Regions from separate parts of the Carnobacterium sp. 17-4 genome, predicted to be linked through region 2. Evidence: predicted binding sites of a transcription regulator. Region 2 holds the regulator's gene; the other holds the start of a gene.

Region 1 (11,788 bases), 740 kb from region 2:
AGAGGATCCGTGTTATTTTTAAGTAAAGAATTTTAAATTTTATCTATTTTTACATAAAAAAAAAACACTGATAAAATCAGTGTTTTTTCCGACAGTATTCATTTGCATAAATAGGTCCCGTGAATTCCACAAAACAGAGGGGTCCAAACACCTGCATCTTGCAGTTGTACCGAAGTACGGTTGTGCCCTGTCTAAAGTTCCAATCACTTGTCGCCGCAGCGAAATGACCGAAGTCACCTGATTGGAGGTCAACTCATCGCATGTATGTACTTTACCATGTTTATTCACTAAACACAAGTTGTTTTCAACTATTTATTCATGGAAGTATCAAAAAAGTTTAATTTTCTTTACTGCACTAGAACAAAAGCGATTTTATCACCTTTGTGACTTCCTCAGACCTTTCTCTTGACGCTCACCATGCATATCATTGGTACTAACAAAAAAGCTGTTCTATAATAGGGTTGATTCACTAGAAGAGTTTTTCTCATTCCTAGGCAAGACTTTAATTTAAGGAGGCCTTTTTATGAAAGAAGAAGTCATTATAAATTATCTACAACGTCACGGCTTAGATGCAAAAACAGGTGATACCATTTTGGTTGAAAGAAAAACTCGGAATCGAAAATGGTATGCTACATTGTTAGGTAAGAATGAAACTGAAAAAATTTACCTGAATTTTGCTGAAAAAGAATTCGTTATATTGCCAATTGAAAAAGATTCTATGACTCCTATTGAAGGCGATTATGCCCAAGTTCCTTTAACAGAAGTTAAATCTATTTATTTCAAAAAGCAATCCAATTTCTATAACCTACTAATTCAGTACAACGACGCTACTGCTACCGATGATCGCATAAAAAAATACAAAGTTCCTAAAGAAGTTGCCGATTGTCCTTGGCATAAAGAAAATCTGGAACGATTAATTGAACGCTTTGGTTTTAAGGAATCTAAGTAACATAAAAAACGATTTTTAGACTTTATTGTCTAGAAATCGTTTTTTTTATCCTTAATTTAGTTAAAAGTAAATTGTTTGATTCTAGTTTTGAATAACTTCGATTTTATAACCATCTGGATCTGTAATAAAAAAGAAATTTGCTGCATTATCTGGGAGAGCTTTTAAATCAGTAACTTCATAACCACTAGCTTTATACTCTTTTTGTGTTGCGGCTAAATCATCCACAGCAATTGCAATGTGACCATATCCATTTCCAAGGGTATAAGCTTCTTCTTGATCATAATTATACGTCAATTCCAATTCATAGTCATCTCCATCCAAAGCTAGATAAACTAATGTAAATTTAAGTTCTGAAAAATCTAATCTCTTCACTTCTTTAAACCCTAATACAGTTGTATAAAAGTCCATTGATTTTTCTAAATCTTTCACACGCACACAAGTGTGCAACATTTTTTTTGCCATTTATTTTCATCCTCTCATTACGATCATTCGTACTTCCTTATCTTAATACATTTTTATAAAGAGTTCAAAAAATAAGTCATTCATGTAATTCCAATGGCAAATTATCCGGATCTTTAAAAAATGTAAATCTTCCACCCGTGTACTCATCTATGCGAACGGGCTCTGTTTCAACACCTTTTTCATTCAAAGATTGAATGGCTTCGTCAAAATCGTCTACATAAAAACATAAATGTCTTAAACCTGCGGCTTCTGGTTGAGTTGGCCGCTTTGTTGGATAAGGAAAGGAAAACAGTTCAATTTCACTATTCCCTAACTTTAAATCTAATTTGTACGAATCCCGCTCTGAACGGTAATTTTCTCGTATGATTTCTAAACCTAAAATTTCAGTATAAAACTGTTTTGATTTTTTGTAGTCAGATGCAATGATTGCCACATGATGAATGCTCTTAATATTCATACAGCACTCCTCCCATTAATTTTTAAATATCGCGAATCATTTCAATACTAGTAAATTCTACGTTCTTATTATCCTCAATATCTTGAAGATAACGAAATCCAAGTGCTTCATAAAACTGAATACTCTCTTTATCAGACTTAAGAAAACTAACCAATTGAGTATTGTTTCCTAATAATTGCTGCATTTGTGTTAAATGATTTACTAAACGCGTTCCGATACCTTTTCTCAAATGATCAACATCGATGTACAAAACAAAAACTTTCCCCACTTTAGAATCAACGATTCCGCCGCCGATAACGCCAATTACCTTTCCGTCTAATCGAGCAACGATCCATCCACTCCATTTAGCCGATACTTCTTCAATTTCATTCAGGATTCTTTTAGGATTATAGTATTCTTCAACTTTTTCTTGTACTTTTTGTTTGTCTCTTACAGCTTCAGCGTTACAAGCATACCCTTGTGTACAAATTGCAACAATTTCATCCACATCTTCAGCAGTTGCTAATTCAATACGAACCTCTTCAAGATCTGAAGATTTTTCAACTTTAATCGATCTCATACTTTTGCTCCTCTATTCTAATTCCCTAATAAAGTATCCAGCTCTTCCCCATACTCAGCTGTACTTTCTTGGCTATTCTAAATTAGCACTAAATAACTCATTTGTCACGAGCTTACTGTGCTTTAGGTTGAAACATTTTTTTGCCGTAACAGAATGATTTACGGTATACTTCATATAGTTTACTTTTTATAAGGAGGGATATGCTCAATTGACTATCAGTAACATTATTTTACAACAATTAGGCAGTATGTTTGTTCTTATTTTTTTTGGGTACATACTTGTAAAAAAAAATGTCCTAAATGTCTCTGGTACAAAACAAATTGCTAACATGCTAGCAAATTTCATTACACCTGTACTTTTATTTATGTCTTTTCAGCAATCATATGATTCTACTCAATTTAAATGGTTTTTAGCAACAATCGCCATTACAATCTTATTAATGGCAATGCGTATTTTAGTAAATTATTTTTTTCTACGTAAAGCGTCTCGAACAGACCGCTATGCGACAACCTTTACAAATGCAGGATTTATTGGGATTCCACTAGTTCTGGCCGTTCTTGGTTATGAAGGAGTTTTTTTTGTGTCTGCTTATAGTGCTGTGACAAATATTTTACAACGAACTTACGGCATTTATATTATTTCAGGAGATAACTCTTTAATCACTCCTAAGCACGCTTTATTAAACCCGGCAACATTAGGCTCACTTACTGGATTGATTTTTTATTTACTGCAAATACAACTGCCAACTATTTTAAGTGATTCTCTTTTTACTATTGCAGATTTAAATACGCCATTAGCTATGATTTTATTAGGCAGTTATGTGGCGCAGTCTAAATTAATGGATGTATTTACTCATCCACGAGCTTATTGGACTACTTTCTTATCTTTGATTCTGTCTCCACTTATCAGTATCTTTGTGTTATGGCTATTGCCTTTAGATAACTATTTAGTCTTTTTTGTACTAGCCATTGCAACTTCTGCTCCTATCGCTGTAAACACGGCTTTATTCTCTCAACTTTATGGTGGAGATTATGAATATGGCGCGCGCTTAGTGGTTTTATCTACTTTGCTTTCCATCATCAGTATGCCTATGGTCCTACAAATTGCTGAATTTGCATTTTCAATGAACTAAAATGGTATCGAGAAAGAAGCAACATTGAGAAGAATATCTTCTTAATGTTGCTTCTTTCTCGATATGTAATAACGTATTTTATTTAATGCGGCCGAGAAGAGTCGAACTTCCCCGAAAGATACTCCCAACATCCCTTAAGCTGATTTTGTAGATTTTAAATACTCTCAATTAATTTTAATACCTATATTTAATTGGTTTAATCAGCTTTATAATTTACTCATAGAAATATAAATTATCAATCTATTTTTTAGTTGTCGTAAATAATCCATTATTCAATACATACAGCATTTAGTAATATAGAAAAAAAGCATAGCGTTATTAAATATTAAAGATATAATTAAGTTACCCCTATTGGTTGCCAATCATTAGGGATAATAAAAAATATATATACATTGGAGGAATAAAAAATGGCGAAAAAAAGATTGTTTGACGAAAATGGTAACGAGGTTAAAGGTAAAATCAAGAAACCTTTTTACAAAAAAGTTTGGTTTTGGGCAGTTGTAGTTATCCTTATAGGTGCTTTTGGTAGTATGGGTGGCGAAGACGAAGTCGCTGAGAGCAATGCTGCTGCAGTACCTAGCGAGAAAAAAGTAGAAACAACTGAAGCTACTACAGAAGAATCTGCTCCAGCTGAAGAAGAAGCCGCACCAGCCGTTGAAGCTTATGCAGTCGGAGAAGAAGTAAGTGTTGGAGATGTTACGTATGTAGTTAAAGATATACAAACGGCAACTAATGTTGGTGGAGAATTTGGTGAGAATTCAAAAGGAACTTACTTAATTATCGATATCTCTGTTACAAATAATGGTTCTGAAGCTTTAACTGTTAGTGATGACTTTTTCACACTTTTAAATGACGGTAAAACATATGAGTCTGATGCTACAGCTGGTATTTACGCCAATGAAACCAACTCTTTCTTTTTAGAATCAATTAATCCTGATTTGACAATGGATGGTAAGGTTGTATTCGACGTATCGGATGCTGTAATCGAATCTTCATCAAAACAATTACAAGTAGCAACTGGTTTCTGGAGTACCGAAACTGAATTGATTAACTTACAATAACAAAATAAAAAAAGCACCACTCTCCCCGACCAAAGTTTGAGTGGTGCAACAGTTATGGACCCTACTAAAGGCCTTTTTTTCTTACTTTTATATTAGCATAAAAGAGATGTTGAAACCATGCTCTTTTTGTAAGCCCCACCCGGCTATCAAAAGGGTAATAAAAAATAATGAAAACTACTAAAACAAAACACCAAAATATTTTCAAAATGGAACAAACTGTTTCAATTAACACCCAAATAGATAAAAAAATTCTAAGTCGGAACTTTATCGGAACTTTTCCAAAAAAATAGGCATTCAAGAAGTTACACACTTCTTAGAGGCCTTATAAACCTTGATATATCAATGCGGCCGAGAAGAGTCGAACTTCCACCAGGGTTACCCTGACCAGCCCCTCAAGCTGGCGCGTCTACCATTCCGCCACGACCGCTTATGATCACAAAGACTATTATATCAATGCATTAATCAATTGTAAAGGTTTGTTGAAATCTCTTTTTTGTAAAAGATCCCGCCAATATCCTGGCTAAACATATTTTTTTATTCCTCTTTCTTTCCACTTACCAATAATGAATACTTACTCACGTTTTGCGATATTATCGTCTTTTGCATTTGAAGTTATTTAGTAGAGTAATAATAAAGTGTGTTATTGAGAGGATTGCGCCTTTTCTATTTTTGTTTTATGATGAATAGACCGAACCAAAATCTAATTGGTATACATAACATACAAGGAGGATATTGATTTGAAAAAAATTATAATCGGCATAGTCGTAGCACTTGCGATAGGCGGAATGGTGTTTGTATCCTTTCCAATGATTGAAAACGCAAGAGAGAACTTAGTAGAGGAATCAGCGCGTCACCTAACGAAAGAATCCGAAGCAGAACCACAACCATTGGCAATTGTTGACGACGAACCATATAAAAACAATGAAGCGGGATTCATGCAGAGAATTCATGATATGACGCACCAAAAAGTATATGCTAATGACAAATGGGGCGCACTAGAAGCAAACGAAGAAAATATTACTATGATGCTATCTTTATTAGATGAAAATGAATATGACGACGAAGACTATTACCGTGAAGTCTTGACTACATGGAAAGATGGCGACTTTTCAAACGCAGTTGAAGTACATAATAAGATATGGCGTGCACAAGACGGTTCAATCGGGAAAGCAAAACGATTGTTAACCACGGAGGAAGAACAATTATTTGTTGAAAATAACTTTTAAGTCGGATTAATTTCCGGCTTATTTTTTTACCTTATTCTATTACTTTTATACTCCTTTGATTAAAACGGCAAAATAGTAGCGTAGTTAAACATACTAAATCATCAAGTAAACATACACTTATGTAATCGTAAGATATTCTTTGATGATTAAAAGTCAAAAACTTTTGACATTACAAAAAAAATTATTTATAGTTTGAACTATAAAATGTAAAAAGTATTTGACATATCATTTAAGGAGGAATTATTATGAATATCGGTCAATTTGGTTATTTTATCTCTTTTGTACTTTTAACTTTAGTCCTATGGGTCTCATCCATTTATGGTGCTTACGCCGTTTACTATGCCTACTTCAAGTCAAAAGATGAACGCCAAAAATTTATTGTTCTACGCAGCACAGCTCATGCTTTTAGTATACTGCTCATTTTTTATCTCAGCTATTACATCCTACAACTTATTGTAACTGCTGCTAATGTAAATCAACTAACTAGTCTTTGGAACCTACTTCATTTTGGAATAGCAGCTTCTAATCCTTCTATTAGTGTAGTCTCTGCAATGATGAGTGTCTTAGGAATCTGCTTATTTATCAACAAGAGAAAAGCAGGCGGAGACTAATGCAAAATAAAATTGAACAATTACGTAAAGATAAAGGGCTGACACAAGCTGACTTAGCAAAAGCCTGTAATGTAACCCGCCAAACTGTCAATGCTATCGAAAACAATAAATATGACCCTACTCTACAATTGGCCTTTTCATTATCTAAAATACTGAACACCGAAGTTGATAAGCTCTTTACTCCAGACTGAATAGAATAGTTTCTCATAGATATTCAGTCTGGAGTAATACTCCTTTAATTATTCTGTCTATCAGACGCTTTTATTTCCCGGTAGCTTTCTATTGCTTTATGCTTTATGGTATGATTAAAGGTACCTACTATCCCAGTTGAGAAAGTTGCAAAGGATTGAAGAAATTAATTTTAGCGACAGAGGCCGCTATTAAATTCTCTGATAGATAGATAATCAGAACTAGGTATGAAGGTTTAAAAAACGAGTTTTAGAAAGGTGATATAATTGGATTTTAAAGAGTTCGAAGCGTATCTAGACGCTAATTTGGGAAGTAAAAGTATATTTTTTGAAAAAGCTATGGATGATCAAATTAGACGTAATGGCAGAAGAGCACCCGCAAAAAGATGGAATGAAGCAAAATTAGAACGAGCAGTTAATAGAATGTGGACAGATATCGTTAGAAGTATCTATGATAAATTCAAAACAACGATTAACACTAAGTCTTCTGACCCTTATCAAGCTTGGATTGAATTTTTTGAAAAGAATGAAGCTTTGGAAAACTTAGATGAAATGATGAATGATCTAGAATTCGAATAACGATATATTTTTAAAATAGTTTAATGGAGTCACCATCTGCATATAAAAAGAGTTCTGACATTTGTCAGAACTCTTTTTTTGTGTAATTTAATTTCTGTTTAAGTCTCAAGATAATGAGCTTACATCATGCCGCCCATTCCAGGATCCATTCCCATTCCGCCCATTGGAGCGTCAGGTTTTGGTTGGTTTGCAACAACTGCTTCAGTTGTTAACAATAATGCTGCAACACTAGCTGCATTTTGCAAAGCCGAACGAGTTACTTTAGTTGGGTCAATGATCCCAGCATCAATCATGTCTACCCATTCATCAGTAGCTGCGTTGTATCCTACGCCTAAGTCTACGCTTTTTAGTTTTTCAACAATTACAGATCCTTCAAGACCGGCATTTGTCACGATTTGACGAACAGGTTCTTCAAGAGCACGAATCACAATTTTCACACCTGTTGCTTCATCGCCTGTTGCTTCAATTTCTGATACTTTACGTTGAACATTGATTAAAGCTGTTCCACCACCAGAAACGATTCCTTCTTCAACAGCTGCACGAGCTGCATTTAAAGCATCTTCAATACGTAATTTACGTTCTTTCAATTCTGTTTCAGTAGCAGCTCCAACTTTGATAACTGCAACTCCGCCAGAAAGTTTAGCTAGACGTTCTTGTAATTTTTCTTTATCAAATTCAGAAGTTGTTTCTGCTGCTTGAGCTTTAAGCAAGGCTACACGGTGTTCAATAGACTCTTTTGAGCCAGCTCCTTCAACGATTGTAGTAGCATCTTTCGTCACAACTACTTTACTTGCATGTCCTAATTGACTGATTTCAGTATCTTTCAATTCAAGACCTAAATCTTCAGTAATAACTGTTCCGCCAGTTAAGATAGCAATATCTTCAAGCATAGCTTTACGACGATCACCAAATCCTGGAGCTTTAACTGCTACAACATTAAATGTTCCACGTAATTTATTCAATACTAATGTTGGAAGAGCTTCTCCATCAACATCATCAGCAATGATCAACAATGGACGTCCTTGTTGTAAAATTTGTTCCAATAAAGGAAGAACTTCTTGAATATTTGAGATTTTTTTATCGGTAATCAAAATATAAGGGTTTTCTAAGTTTGCTTCCATTTTATCGTTATCTGTTACCATGTATTGAGAAAGGTAACCACGATCAAATTGCATTCCTTCAACTACACCTAATTCTGTTTCGATTCCTTTAGATTCTTCAATTGTAATAACGCCATCTGTTCCAACGCGTTCCATTGCTTCTGCAACCAATTCTCCTGTTTCATTGCTTCCTGAAGAAATAGCAGCAATTTGTGCAATTGATTCTTTTGAGTCTACTTTTTTAGAAATAGCAAGCAATTCTTCTACAGCAACTCTTGTTGCCATTTCGATTCCGCGGCGAATCCCAACTGGATTAGCTCCAGCTGTTACATTTTTCAATCCTTCGCGAACGATAGCTTGAGTTAAAACAGTTGCTGTTGTAGTACCATCTCCAGCAATATCATTTGTTTTAGAAGCAACTTCTGAAACAAGTTGTGCTCCCATATTCTCAAAATGATCTTCTAATTCAATTTCTTTTGCGATTGTAACTCCATCGTTTGTAATAAGTGGTGAGCCGTAAGATTTTTCTAAAACAACATTTCTTCCTTTGGGTCCTAATGTTACTTTAACAATATCTGCTAAAATATCTACTCCGCGTAGCATTGATGCACGTGCATCTTCAGAAAATTTAATATCTTTTGCCATTTTTTCCTTCACCTCATCCATTTAGTTTGTTCATTTGTTTTTATTTATCTGATTAATCTATGACTGCAACGATATCGTGCTCTTTGACCACTAAATATTCTTTTCCGTCGTACTTCACTTCTGTTCCAGCGTATTTTTCAAATAATACGGTGTCGCCTACTTTAACTGACAAAGCTAATGTCGATCCGTTTTCTAAAACGCGACCTTCCCCAACAGCTATTACAGAACCTGTTTGAGGTTTTTCTTGAGCTGAACCCGGTAAAACAATACCACTGATTGTTTTTTCTTCTTCTTTAGCAACTTCAATGATGACACGATCTCCTAATGGTTTTAACACGTAAATCCCTCCATCTAAATTATTTCTTCATTTTTAGCACTCAAACATATCAAGTGCTAAACTACTTCTTTATAATAACAAATATAAAAAAGATTGCAAGAATTTTCATCTTGATTTCTATTCCTTTTTAAGTAGGAATCGTTATATTGAAAAGGATTCGGTGCCATCTATTGCTATACCCCTTTTTACACCTTTTATGTTATACTGAAAAGCGAAGTTATTTTCAGTTTACATAGATTAGAGTCGGCTTCTTTATTAGAATTTTTTTCTATTAGATACTATGGTCGCTATCTACTAAACTGTATATAAACGAGTGTACACTATCTCGAAAAAAAAGAAGGTTTTAATTATATGAAGAAACTTACGAGTCACACATCGATTTTAATTATTTTATTTTATTTAATTGCTCAATTTTTACCGGTCATCATTATTTCCCTAGCTCCAAAAAATTTACAGACTGAAGCTTCCGTTTATGGGACGATTTTTAGTTTTACTTTAGGCGCAGCAGTTATGCTCTTACTTAATCGAAAATCTACCATACGAAATTCTTTGACATTAAGCCCATCATTACCTAGAAAGAGTGTTATCTATTGGGGTATTGCCGGAATCCCTCTGGTGCTACTCGCTCAATACATCGCAAATTTAATTGAAATTTTACTATTAGGAATTCCAATAGATTCTGTTAATACTCAAAATATACTAGTGTTCGTTGATAATTATCCAATTTACATAATTGTTGTCTCTATTATGGGACCAATTATGGAAGAATTTGTCTTCAGAAAAGTTATTTTTGGTTTTTTATATGATCTCACTGGTGGAATAGGTGCTGCGGTGATCAGTTCTCTTATCTTTGCTTTCATGCATTTTGATGGACATATTTTATTGTACTCTGCTATGGCTTTTGTCTTTTGTTTTCTATATAGTAAAACTAAAAATATTGCCACTCCCATTATCACCCATATTATTATGAACACAGTAGTTATATTAGTAAATTTATTATAAGTATGTGCTAAGTGTTAGAAAGGAATTTTCACTTGATAAATAAACGTAATTTTATAATGCAAATTGTTTTTACTTACTTGATGTCAGGAGTATTCATCTGGTTTGCGATCAGTTCTGTACAGGATGCCGGTTGGACATTTTTTTCTGTCCTTTATGTCGTTTTTTCTACAAGTTATTTCGTTAGAGCTTCAAAAATACTTGAAGTATACTTTAAAATAAAAAAAGGACCCAAACCATAAACGGTTTGGGCTCTTTTTTTACTCATTTTCTGGTTTGTAATGATCTAAGAAATAAATCAATGTTTGCAGTTCATTTGTCAAATCAACGTTTTGAACTCTCACATTGTCTGGTACAGATATTCTAATAGGAGTAAAATTCAAAATTCCTCTTACATTTGCTTCAACTAAACTATCTACAGTTGCTTGTGCTACATCTGATGGAATAGTGATGATCACAATTTCTATCTGTTGAATTTTCAATTGTTCAACCATATCATTCATATGATAAATAGGAACACCACTTAAAATAGTGCCAACAATTTCTTCATTTATATCAAAAGCTGCACTTATTCGCATGTTGTTGCTTTGATGAAAGTTGTAATTCAATAAAGCATGTCCTAAATTCCCTACTCCGATTAAGGCAACATTGGTTAATCGGTCTTGTTTAAGTGTTTTGCTAAAGAAATTCATTAAATCTTCAACATCGTATCCGTATCCTCTTTTTCCTAAAGCACCAAAATAAGAGAAGTCTCTTCGAATTGTTGCACTATCCACTTTAATAGCGTCGCTCAATTCTGTTGAAGAAACACGTACTTTTCCGGAATCATGTAAGAATCGCAAATAGCGATAATATATCGGCAATCGCCTAGCCGTTGCATTGGGTATTTTCTTCTCTACCATTCTTTTTCCTCCATCAGTCATTAGTCTACTTTCTTGATTGATTTGTTGTTTCTTTTCACAAGCAAATCGCTATATCTTTTTCTTCACAATCTTTTTTTAGTGAACGTTCTTATTATATCATTTTTTAGTTTTAATACTACCACTAATTTCAAAAAATAATAATAAGCATTTTTCGCTCTATTTATCATCTTATCAAAATTCACAAGAAAGATTGTGAAGCCGCTTCTAAAAAGTTAGCATTTATTGGATTGTAATTTCCCTTGACCTCGATATGTGCTAAACTATTATTGAGAATGATGAAATGAGGACCAAAACTATGATTCTATTACAAGCGCAACATGTTGCTCGTTATTTTGGAGCAGATGTGTTGTTTGAAAATATTTATTTAGAGATTCAAGATAACTCACGCATTGCATTGGTGGGTAGAAATGGTACAGGAAAATCAACACTTCTAAAAATGATTGCAGATATCGAGCAGCCTGATGCCGGAAAGATTGTCAAAGGAAAACAAGTGACCATTGGCTATTTAGCTCAAAATACTGGTTTATCTTCTGAAAAAAGCATTTGGGATGAAATGTTAA
Region 2 (11,788 bases):
AACAAGTTGATATTCGTTTACACCGTATCATCTATAACGCTATTGATGAAATTGAAACAGCTATGAAGGGTCTATTAGATCCTGAATACGAAGAAAAAGTAACTGGACAAGCAGTTGTTCGTGAAACATTCAAAGTATCTAAAGTTGGAACAATTGCCGGAGGATTTGTTACAGATGGTTACATCACTCGTAGCAGCAGTATCCGTTTGATTCGTGACAACATTGTTATCTTTGAAGGCGAATTAGCAAGTTTGAAACGCTTTAAAGACGATGCTAAAGAAGTTAAAAAAGGATTCGAATGTGGCTTTATGATTAAAGATTACAACGAAGTTCAAGTGGATGATGTTATTGAAGCTTATGAAATGGTTGAAATTAAACGTAAGTAATACGTAAGAAAGAAGGGTTAAACATGGCAAATCATAGAATTGGTCGCGTTTCTCAAGAAATTCAAAGAGAAGTAAACGATATCTTGAAAAAACGTGTGAAAGATCCCCGTGTTGCTGATGTAAATATAACCGACGTACGTGTAACAGGTGATCTACAACAAGCGACGGTTTTCTACAGTATTTTATCTGATAAAGCTAGCGATCGTGAAAAAACACAGCTAGGATTGGATAAAGCTTCTGGTTTAGTTAGAAGTGAATTAGGCCAACGTTTGTCACTTTATAAAACACCAGAAATTAAATTTGAGCGTGATGAATCTGTTGAATATGGTAATCATATTGATGAATTATTGCGTAACTTAAATAAAGACTAAAAATAGTTTTATTTTTAACCTTCAAAGGGTCAGCCTTTTGAAGGTTTTTTTTGACTAAAAATTAAAAAATAGAATAGTTAAAAAAAACAAATAGTTGCTTAAGGTGGTATAATAAAGGTGAAAAAGAAGAGCTCAAAACATAGCTGAAATGCATTGGAAAAACCTACTTAAAAAAATAAAGGGGTGAGTAAAATGCGTTTTAAATTTGGATTGGCTAGCCTCCTGCTGTCATTGCTGCTCTTATTCAGTTTAACTTTTGCTTTACCAGTTACCGCAGCCAGCTCTCAGTATGTTACTAAAGGAAATACAACGTCTAAAGTGGTTGCCTTAACATTTGATGATGGTGCCGATGGTAAAAATATTACTAAGATTCTACAAATTCTAACTACCAATAAAATTAAAGCCACCTTTTTCATCACTGGAAAAGCAGCTGAAAATCATCCGCAATTGATTAAAACGATTGTTTCTCAAGGACATGAAATAGGAAATCATTCTTATTCTCATCCTGATTTCACTAAAATGACAGCAACTCAGATAAAAACTGAATTGGATAAAGCAGATGCTGCAATCAAAAAAGCTTCTGGAAAGTCTACAAAACCTTATTTCCGTGCACCTTTTGGTTCGGTAAACACGGCTACGTTGTTGGCAGTGGGAAATCTAGGCTATACAAAAACCATTGGCTGGACAATTGATACAGTCGATTGGAAAGGTATCTCTTCAACTGAAATCACTAACAAAGTAGTAAACAATGCAACTCCAGGAATGATTGTTTTGATGCATGCAGGAGAAGGAGCGCCAGGCACTCCAGGAGCCCTTCAAACTATGATCAACCAATTGAAAGCGAAAGGCTATACGTTCGTAACGGTGGGGCAATTATTGACGACCCCACCAACTAAAGTTAGCAGTGGTCAACACATTGTCAAACCTGGGGATACGTTAACTAAAATTGCTGCATTGTATGGCGTTATTGTTCAACAATTGGCAACAGCTAATAAGTTAACGAATACGAACTTGATTCGTGTTGGTCAGCTCTTGACTATTCCGACAACTAACTACACCGTTAAAGCAGGCGATACTTTAATAAAAATTGCTCAGGCTCATAAGGTAACAGTCCAACAACTAGTGGCTATTAATCAGTTGTCAAATCCCAATATATTAAAAATCGGACAAGTATTAAAAATTCCTGCTAAAGCAAGTACACCAACCATCCCAAATCCTGTACCAACGACAACGAATTATACGGTTAAATCAGGAGATACACTGTATAGTATTGCTAAAAAGTATGGCATTACGGTCCAACAAATCGTTACAGCTAATAAATTAGCCAATGCTAACGTGATAAAGGTTGGTCAAGTGTTAAAAATACCGACTAAGTGATTCTTAACGTCTAACGAATAACCGTTAACCTGAAAAATGAGTAAAGTGATGATTAAAATAGACTCCCCGAAGTAGATGCCAGATGAAAATTCTAGCGTATCATATGTGGGGAGTTTTTTTCATCTATCAAAAAGAATATAATTAGAGTGAAAAAAATTTGAACTTATAACGAAGTTAATTAATTTAAGGGAACACCATTCATTGTATTTGGAGGGGTCAGTATGACAGTAGTAGATGATTATATTTCAGAATTTCCAGAACAAACACAGAGTATTATGCAGCAAATGCGTACCATTATTCATCAAGAAGCGCCAGGAGTAAAGGAAAAAATTAGTTATGGGATGCCTACTTTTTTCACAAACGGCAACTTAGTACATTTTGCGGGTTACAAAAAACATATTGGCTTCTATCCAGCACCAAGTGCAATTTCTCAATTTGAAGATCAACTAAAAGAGTATAAATATGCTAAAGGATCTGTTCAATTTCCATTAAATCAACCTATACCGTACGACTTAATTCGTAAAATGGTGCAATTTCGAGTAAAAGAGAGTGATCTTTAATTTTTTTACGTTATATTTATCCGGATGGTAGTTATTTCCTGAACTAAAACAGGGAATAGAAGCCATCCATTTATTTTAGTATCACATCTTCAACTGAAAATCTAATCGGTATTTGTTGCTTTTTAGTCACTTTTAATGGATGACGGTATTTTGGTAATTATGGTATACTAGGAGAGTTAAAAAAAGGAAGGTTGGGATTTAGCTATGGAAGGTATTCTCCCCTTATGGAAAGAACGTGGCATGACCAGCCATGATTGTGTATTTAAACTCAGAAAGATTTTAAAAACTAAAAAAATTGGACACACAGGTACATTAGATCCAGATGTTGATGGCGTGTTGCCTATTTGTGTTGGAAAAGCGACAAAAGTTGTTGAGTACATGATGGAAACGGGTAAAGGTTACATAGGTGAAATCACACTTGGCTATTCCACTACAACAGAAGACCGCAGCGGAGAAATTGTTGAGCAAGTTAGTGTCAAAACTATTCCATCACTGGAAAGTATTGATAAAGCTATGAATAGCATGGTGGGAAAGATTACTCAGATTCCACCAATGTATTCTGCTGTAAAAGTAAATGGAAAAAAATTGTATGAATATGCTCGTGCTGGTGAAACGGTTGAGCGACCTGTTAGAATTGCTGATATAAAATCATTTAAACGCACTTCAGATCTTTTGGTAGATGAAGAGCAAGGGACGGTTTCTTGGAAATTTGAAGTAGCTTGTGGAAAAGGGACTTATGTCCGTACGTTAGCAGTGGATCTAGGCGCAAATTTGGGTTACCCTGCGCATATGTCAGACTTAACACGTATACTAAGTGGAACTTTTAAAGCCAGTGATTGTTTAACCTTAGCGCAAGTTGCTGAAAAAATGGAACAACAAGAAATAGAAGAAGCTTTATTTCCTTTGGAATTTGGCTTGAAAGAGTTGGCTTCTTTTGAAATTGATCAAGAGCTTTGGGATAAAGTTAAAAATGGCACAGTACTCCCAATAAATACTGTGCCCGAAGAGTTATTGTCTAAGCCAATCGTCTTTATGTATCTTCAAAAAGCTGTCAGTATTTACGCAGTTCACCCGCGAAAAAAAGAGTATTTAAAACCAATTAAAGTGTTACGAAATAATTTATAAAGGAGTTTTCACACCATGGAAATCATTAAATTACATCATCCATATAAGGAAGGTGAAATCCCTAAAGATAAAGTAGTATTAGCTTTAGGTTTTTTTGATGGCGTCCACAGAGGACATCAAGAAGTAATCGGCAGAGCAAAAAAAATTGCCGAAAAAAATCAGTTGAAATTAGCAGTTATGACGTTTAATCAGCATCCTTCAATTGTTTTTAAAAAATTAAACCCGGATCATCATAAATACCTTTCCACTATTTCTCGTAAAGAAGAATTAATGGGAAAAATTGGTGTTGATTTTCTTTATGAAGTAGACTTTACGTCTGCTTTTGCAGGGTTGACTCCTCAAGAGTTTGTAGAACAGTACATTATTGGTTTACATGCTCAAACGGTTGTAGCCGGTTTTGATTATTCATTTGGAAAAAAAGAAGTGGCCTCCATGGAGCACTTACCGCTATATGCGAAAGATCGTTTTGAGATCGTAGTGGTGGAGAAACAACTCTCAAAAGAAGACAAAATCAGTTCTACGCGTATTCGCTTAGCCCTAGAGGTCGGAGATATGGATGCTGCAAATAATCTACTAGGTTATGTTTATGCTACTCCTGGAAGAGTCGTACATGGAGATGCAAGAGGAAGGTTATTAGGATTTCCAACAGCGAATATCGAAGTTGAGAACTTTGTTAAATTGCCGCGTATAGGCGTATATGCTGTTGAAATTTCAGTAGGTGGTCAAGTTTATAAAGGAATGGCCTCTATCGGTCATAATGTCACATTTGAACCGAATCGTCCGCTGACGGTTGAAGTGTACATTCTTGATTTTAATGAAGATATTTATGGTGAAAATGTAACTGTATTTTGGTACGACTATTTACGTAATGAGGAAAAATTTGATTCGATTGATGCTTTGATTGCTCAGTTGAAACAAGATGAATTAGACACCGCACATTTTTTTGAAAACTATAAAGGATTGACTCATAAGAACTTTTTAAGTGAACACTAAAATAATACAAAAAGACGAGATATAACTATCTTGTCTTTTTTTGTGTATAAAATGAAAAAAGCATGAGTCGTTAATTGTTTTTCCTATATTCGTTTATACATAATTAATGAATAAAACATATGTATATACAGTATTTTTTCTTAAATAAGCGAAATAATACAAAAAACAGTATAAAAAAACACTTTATGCTTGTTTTAATCTTTTTGCCATGTTAGGATACTTTCATGCAATAAAATTAATCGGATGAGGTGTTTTTATGAATAAAGGAAAAGTTGTTTTAGCTTACTCAGGAGGACTGGATACATCAGTCTCTATTAAATGGTTAATGGATGAAGGATATGATGTAATAGCTTGTTGTTTAGATGTTGGAGAAGGAAAGAACTTAGATTTTATTAAAGATAAAGCAATCGAAATTGGTGCGGTAGCTTCTTATACGATTGATGCTAAAGATGAATTTGCTAATGACTTTGCATTAATTGCGTTACAAGCGCACACGTATTATGAAGGTAAGTATCCGTTAATCTCAGCGTTATCTCGTCCTTTAATTGCTAAAAAATTAGTTGAAGTAGCTATAAAAGAAGAAGCTGTAGCAGTAGCACATGGATGTACGGGAAAAGGGAATGATCAAGTTCGTTTTGAAGTTGCCATTCATTCTTTAGCACCAGATTTAAAAGTACTTGCACCAGTTCGTGACTGGACATGGTCAAGAGAAGAAGAAATCAATTATGCTATTGAGCACTCTATTCCGGTTCCAATTGACTTAGACAACCCTTTCTCTATCGATCAAAATCTATGGGGAAGAAGCAATGAGTGTGGTGTTTTAGAAAATCCCTGGATTGCTCCACCAGAAGTTGCGTATGACTTAACCGTTAGTTTAGAAAATACACCAGACATTCCTGAAATTATTGAAATTGAATTTTTAGCAGGTGTACCGATAGCGATTGACGGTTCAAAATATGAATTGTCTGAGTTAATTCAACAGTTAAACAGTATTGCTGGGAAACATGGAGTCGGACGGATTGATCATATTGAAAACAGATTGATTGGAATCAAATCTCGTGAGGTTTATGAAGCGCCTGGAGCTGTAACATTAATGACAGCACATAAAGAGCTAGAAGATCTTACTTTTGTTAAAGATATCGCACACTTTAAACCAATGATCGAACAAAAAATAACTGAAATGATTTACAACGGATTATGGTTCAACCCATTAACTGAAAGTTTGATTGCCTTTTTGAAATCTACTCAAAAGTACGTTAACGGAACCGTTCGGGTGAAATTGTTTAAAGGACATGCCATTGTAGAAGGCAGAAAATCACCTAACTCATTGTATGATGAGAACTTGGCGACTTATACTTCTGCAGATACATTTAACCAAGAGTCATCTGTTGGCTTTATCAAATTGTGGGGATTGCCTACAAAAGTACACGCAGAAGTAAATAAGCCAAAAGATACCATTAAAACCAAGTAAAATCGAAGAAAGTACACTTAATAAAAGATAGGATGACAAATATGAAAAAATTATGGGGCGGTCGTTTTGAAGGAGAAAACCAAAAATGGATTGATGAGTTTGGAGCTTCAATTGAAGTAGACCAAGTTTTAGCTGAAGAAGACATTTTAGGAAGTTTGGCACATGTTAAAATGTTGGCTAAAACAGCGATTATTCTTCAAGAAGAAGCAGATGAAATCATCAAAGGGTTAGAAAATCTTTTAGTAAAAGCCCGAAAGAAAGAGTTGGTATTCTCTATTGAAAATGAAGATATTCATTTGAATATTGAAACACTTCTCCATAAAGAAATCGGTCCTGTTGCTGGAAAGTTGCACACTGCAAGAAGCCGAAATGATCAAGTGGCTACAGACATGCACCTGTATTTAAAACGTCAAGTAGGTGAAATTTCCGTATCGCTTGAGGATCTGGAAAAAGTTATTTTACTGAAAGCAGAAAAATATGTTGAAACGATTGTTCCTGGATATACGCATTTGCAGCATGCACAGCCAATTTCTTTTGCTCATCATTTATTGGCGTATTACAATATGTTTAAACGTGATTTAGAACGGTATCAAGACAGTTTGAAACGAATCGATTGCTCTCCACTAGGGGCAGCTGCATTGGCAGGAACAACATTTCCAATCGATCGTTTGTATACCGCTGAACAGTTAGGTTTTAGCTCCATCTATTCTAATAGTATGGATGCCGTTAGCGATCGAGATTTCATCTTAGAGTTTCTATCCACCAGCAGTATACTGATGATGCATCTTTCACGTTTTTGCGAAGAAATGATTCTTTGGACCAGTCATGAATATCAATTCGCCAGTTTAACCGATACTTTTTCGACGGGTAGTTCCATTATGCCGCAAAAGAAAAATCCAGATATGGCAGAATTGATTCGTGGAAAAACAGGCAGAGTGTACGGCAATTTATTTTCGTTGTTAACGACAATGAAAAGTTTGCCACTTGCCTATAACAAGGATCTACAAGAAGACAAAGAAGGCATGTTTGATACGGTAAAAACTGTTAAAGATTGTTTGGAAATATTTGCTGGTATGTTGGAAGATATGATCGTGCATGAAGAAAATATGAGTGAAGCGACAACGAAAGATTTTTCAAATGCAACTGAATTAGCGGATTATCTGGCTTCAAAAGGTATCCCATTTAGAGAAGCGCATGAAATTGTTGGGAAACTTGTGTTGAAGTGCTTAAAAAATGGCCATTTTTTACAAGATATTCCTCTAACCGAATTTCAACAGGTCGCTCCTAATATCGAGGAAGACGTTTATACGTTATTGGAATCTCGTGTAGCTGTTGAACGTAGAAATTCATTAGGTGGTACTGGATTCGAACAAATTAGAAATGAAATTGAAAAAGCCAAACTAGAATTTAATCTAATATAAGAAGAATTAAAAGACAGTGTTGAAGATGGAACTTTCCATTTTTGACATTGTCTTTTTAGTAAAAGTAGGATAAATCAAGCGTTAGACCGGCTTTTTAGATAAACGTCAAAATTAGTCAAAAAATAAGCAAAAATTATTGACAGATACAGTTATATTTGGTAAATTAATAAATGTATTAGCACTCAATAGTTTCAAGTGCTAAAAAAGAGGTGATGCAATATGTTAACTGAAAGGCAGATTTTAATTTTAAAATCTATCATTCGCTTATACACTTCATATGAGACACCCATAGGTTCCAAAACTTTAATGAATGAAGCTGAAATCAATTTTAGTTCAGCAACCATTCGTAATGAAATGGGGCGTCTCGAAGAATTAGGCTTCATTGAAAAAACGCATTCGTCATCCGGTCGTGTCCCATCATTAAAAGGGTACCGTTTTTACGTGGACCATCTGGTACATCCAGCAAAAATTCAAAAAAAAGATCTTGCGGTCATAAAGAGTGCTTTAGGAAATCAGTTCAGGCAATTGGATGAAATTGTTTTTCAATCGGCTGAATTGCTTTCTCGGTTGACCAGTTACACGGCGATTACGTTAGGTTCTGAAATCAAAGAAAGTATTCTAACCGGTTTTCGATTGGTGCCATTAAATGATTATCAAGTGATGGCTATCTTAGTAACCGATAAGGGCCATGTAGAAAATCAAATAGTAACGATTCCGAGGTCAATGGATGTTAACGAGCTAGAAAAAATTGTTCGTATTTTTAATGAACAATTAGTTGGTCTTCCGCTAATGGAAGTATTTAAAAGACTGAAGACAGAAATTCCGATATTGTTGAATAAGTATGTTCGAACAAATGAAGGAATACTAAATATCTTCGAAGATGTCTTTTTGAAAGCTGGACAAGATAGACAAGATAGGATGCACGTAGGTGGAAGAATGAATATACTCGATTTCTCGAATGAATTAAATGTCGAAAAATTCAAGTCTATTTATTCCTTAATGGATGGTACTCATGACTTATCTTCTTTATTGGTTCCAAGTACTACCGGAATCAATGTGAAAATTGGTACGGAGTTAAACAATGAGCTTTTTAATGAGTTCAGTTTAATTACAGCAAGTTATGACATTGAAGGATATAGTTCAGGTGTTATTGCATTATTAGGTCCAACAAATATGCCGTATTCTAAAATGATCGGTTTGGTGGATGTATTTCGAAATGAGCTTTCAAAAAAAATAATCGACTACTATCAAGTTGTAGACGATTAATAAAAAGGAGCTGTTGTTGTGTCTAGAAATAAAGATAAAAAGCAAGAACAAGAAATGGTTGAAGAAACACCAACAGAATTGGTAGAAGAAACAACTGAATCTGTAGAAGTGGAACAACCAGAAGTTGATGAACTTGCTAAAGTAAAAGCTGAATTAGAAGAAATGGAAAATAAATATTTGCGTGTGCAAGCTGAAATGGCAAATATCCAAAAACGCAATGCAAAAGAACGTGAAGATGCTGCTAAATTCCGTGCTCAATCTTTAGCAACAGAATTGCTTCCCGTTATTGATAACTTAGAACGAGCTCTAGCTATTGAAGTAACAGATGAGCAAGGGAAAAGTTTGAAAAAAGGAATTGAAATGGTTATGGAAACATTCAATGCTGCATTGAAAAGTGAAGGCATTGAAGTTATTGATCCTTTAAATGAACCTTTTGATCCAAACTTCCATCAGGCGATTCAAACCGTTCCTGTTGAAGAAGGTCAAGCAAGCGAAACAGTTGTACAAGTTTTCCAAAAAGGTTATGATTTAAACGGACGCGTATTACGTCCCGCAATGGTAATTGTTGCTCAATAAAATTTAGATAACTGTAAAAAAAATAATAAAAAAATGAGGGATTTATTATGGGTAAAATGATTGGTATTGACTTAGGAACAACAAATTCAGCAGTTGCTGTATTAGAAGGCGGAGAAGCAAAAATTATTCCGAATCCAGAAGGTAACCGTACGACACCATCAGTTGTTGCGTTTAAAAATGGAGAAATGCAAGTAGGGGAAGTAGCTAAACGCCAAGCTGTAACAAACCCTAATACAATTAGTTCAATTAAACGTCATATCGGCGAAGCTGGATTTTCAGTTGAAGTTGATGGTAAAAAATATACTCCACAAGAAGTTTCTGCAACAATTCTTCAATACTTGAAAGGTTATGCTGAAAGCTATTTAGGCGAAACAGTTGATAAAGCTGTTATCACTGTTCCTGCTTACTTCAATGATGCACAACGTCAAGCAACAAAAGATGCTGGTAAAATTGCTGGTCTTGAAGTGGAACGTATCGTTAATGAACCAACTGCTGCAGCATTAGCATATGGTTTAGACAAAGTAGACAAAGATGAAAAAGTTTTAGTATTTGACCTTGGCGGTGGTACTTTTGACGTTTCAATCCTTGAATTAGGAGACGGCGTATTTGATGTATTAGCTACTGCAGGTGACAACAAATTAGGTGGAGATGATTTTGATAACAAAATCATGGAATACTTGGTAGCTGAATTCAAAAAAGAAAACGGCGTTGACTTATCTAAAGACAAAATGGCTGTACAACGTTTGAAAGACGCTGCTGAAAAAGCTAAAAAAGACTTATCAGGCGTAACTTCAACTCAAATCAGCTTACCATTTATCACTGCTGGAGAAGCTGGACCATTACACTTGGAAATCAACTTGACTCGTGCTAAATTTGACGAATTAACTTATGACTTAGTAGAGCGTACTAAAGGACCTGTTCGCCAAGCATTGAAAGATGCTGGATTATCAACATCTGAAATAGATGAAGTAATCTTAGTTGGTGGATCAACACGTATCCCTTCTGTTGTAGAAGCAGTACGTAAAGAAGCTGGAAAAGAACCAAACAAATCAGTTAACCCTGATGAAGTTGTAGCAATGGGTGCTGCAATCCAAGGTGGAGTTATCACTGGTGACGTTAAAGACATCGTATTGTTAGATGTTACTCCGTTATCATTAGGTATTGAAACAATGGGTGGCGTATTTACTAAATTGATCGAACGTAACACAACGATCCCAACAAGTAAATCACAAGTATTCTCAACTGCTGCTGACAACCAACCAGCTGTTGACGTACATGTAATGCAAGGGGAACGTCCAATGGCAGCCGACAACAAAACATTAGGTCGCTTCCAATTAACAGATATTCCTGCTGCACCACGTGGAATTCCTCAAATCGAAGTAACATTTGATATTGATAAAAACGGAATCGTTAACGTAAGTGCTAAAGACTTAGGAACTCAAAAAGAACAAACAATTACGATCAAATCTTCTTCAGGTTTAACAGACGAAGAAATTGAACGTATGGTTAAAGATGCAGAAGCTAATGCTGAAGCTGATAAAGCTCGTAAAGAAGAAGTAGAATTACGTAACGAAGTGGATCAATTATTATTCCAAGTAGATAAAACTATTGGTGAATTAGAAGGTAAAGTTGATGAAGCTGAAGTTAAAAAAGCTGAAGAAGCTCGTGATGAATTGAAAGCTGCTGTTGAAGCAAATGATCTTGAAGCAATGAAAACAAAACGCGATGAGTTAAATGAAATCGTACAAGCTTTAACAGTTAAATTATATGAACAAGCTGCTCAAGCACAAGGAGAAGCAAATCCTGAAGCTGCAGAACAAGCACAAGATGGATCTGAAGATGTTGTAGATGCTGATTTTGAAGAAATCGATGATGATGCTAAATAACCTTCATAATTTAAGGATGGAATGGAAAAGCCAAGGCAAATTGCTTTTGGCTTTTTCTTCTAGATATGCTATGCTCATGAAGGTGAATTTGAGGATACATTAAAAAATTGTCAAGTGACGATGGAGGGAAATTATGGCTAAAAGAGATTTATATGAAGTATTAGGAGTATCAAAAGGTGCTTCTGATGATGAAATAAAAAAGGCATACAGAAAATTATCAAAAAAGTTCCATCCGGATATTAATAAAGAAGCTGGATCTGAAGAAAAATTTAAAGAAGTTGCGGAAGCTTATGAAGTATTAAGTAACCCTGACAAACGCGCGGCATATGACCAATATGGACATGCAAGCACGGATC

The links. The regulator HrcA, encoded in region 2, represses chaperone genes, less so after heat shock. The targets are predictions, from matches to a motif close to TTAGCACTCNNNNNNNNNGAGTGCTAA.
Region 1: a site for HrcA is predicted at 9,340-9,366, ahead of groES (co-chaperone GroES). Genes of this name have one in related genera too.

What each region holds. Positions count from the first base shown of each region.
Region 1 is NC_015391.1:1,869,484-1,881,271, forward strand. Features, by position in the region: gene CAR_RS08885 (hypothetical protein) at 524-949, shown strand; gene gloA (lactoylglutathione lyase) at 1,031-1,411, opposite strand; gene gloA2 (SMU1112c/YaeR family gloxylase I-like metalloprotein) at 1,488-1,868, opposite strand; gene CAR_RS08900 (GNAT family N-acetyltransferase) at 1,891-2,427, opposite strand; gene CAR_RS08905 (AEC family transporter) at 2,636-3,559, shown strand; gene CAR_RS08910 (DUF4352 domain-containing protein) at 3,967-4,620, shown strand; tRNA gene CAR_RS08915 (tRNA-Leu) at 4,964-5,047, opposite strand; gene CAR_RS08920 (DUF6241 domain-containing protein) at 5,358-5,846, shown strand; gene CAR_RS08925 (hypothetical protein) at 6,092-6,457, shown strand; gene CAR_RS08930 (helix-turn-helix transcriptional regulator) at 6,457-6,648, shown strand; gene CAR_RS08935 (hypothetical protein) at 6,913-7,224, shown strand; gene groL (chaperonin GroEL) at 7,344-8,969, opposite strand; gene groES (co-chaperone GroES) at 9,022-9,306, opposite strand; gene CAR_RS08950 (CPBP family intramembrane glutamic endopeptidase) at 9,658-10,308, shown strand; gene CAR_RS08955 (redox-sensing transcriptional repressor Rex) at 10,566-11,207, opposite strand; gene CAR_RS08960 (ABC-F family ATP-binding cassette domain-containing protein) at 11,524-11,788, shown strand, end outside.
Region 2 is NC_015391.1:1,128,194-1,139,981, forward strand. Features, by position in the region: gene infB (translation initiation factor IF-2) at 1-386, shown strand, start outside; gene rbfA (30S ribosome-binding factor RbfA) at 410-757, shown strand; gene CAR_RS05490 (LysM peptidoglycan-binding domain-containing protein) at 950-2,134, shown strand; gene CAR_RS05495 (iron chaperone) at 2,356-2,694, shown strand; gene truB (tRNA pseudouridine(55) synthase TruB) at 2,899-3,819, shown strand; gene ribF (riboflavin biosynthesis protein RibF) at 3,835-4,812, shown strand; gene CAR_RS05510 (argininosuccinate synthase) at 5,069-6,283, shown strand; gene argH (argininosuccinate lyase) at 6,325-7,704, shown strand; gene hrcA (heat-inducible transcriptional repressor HrcA) at 7,924-8,970, shown strand; gene grpE (nucleotide exchange factor GrpE) at 8,989-9,546, shown strand; gene dnaK (molecular chaperone DnaK) at 9,594-11,432, shown strand; gene dnaJ (molecular chaperone DnaJ) at 11,563-11,788, shown strand, end outside.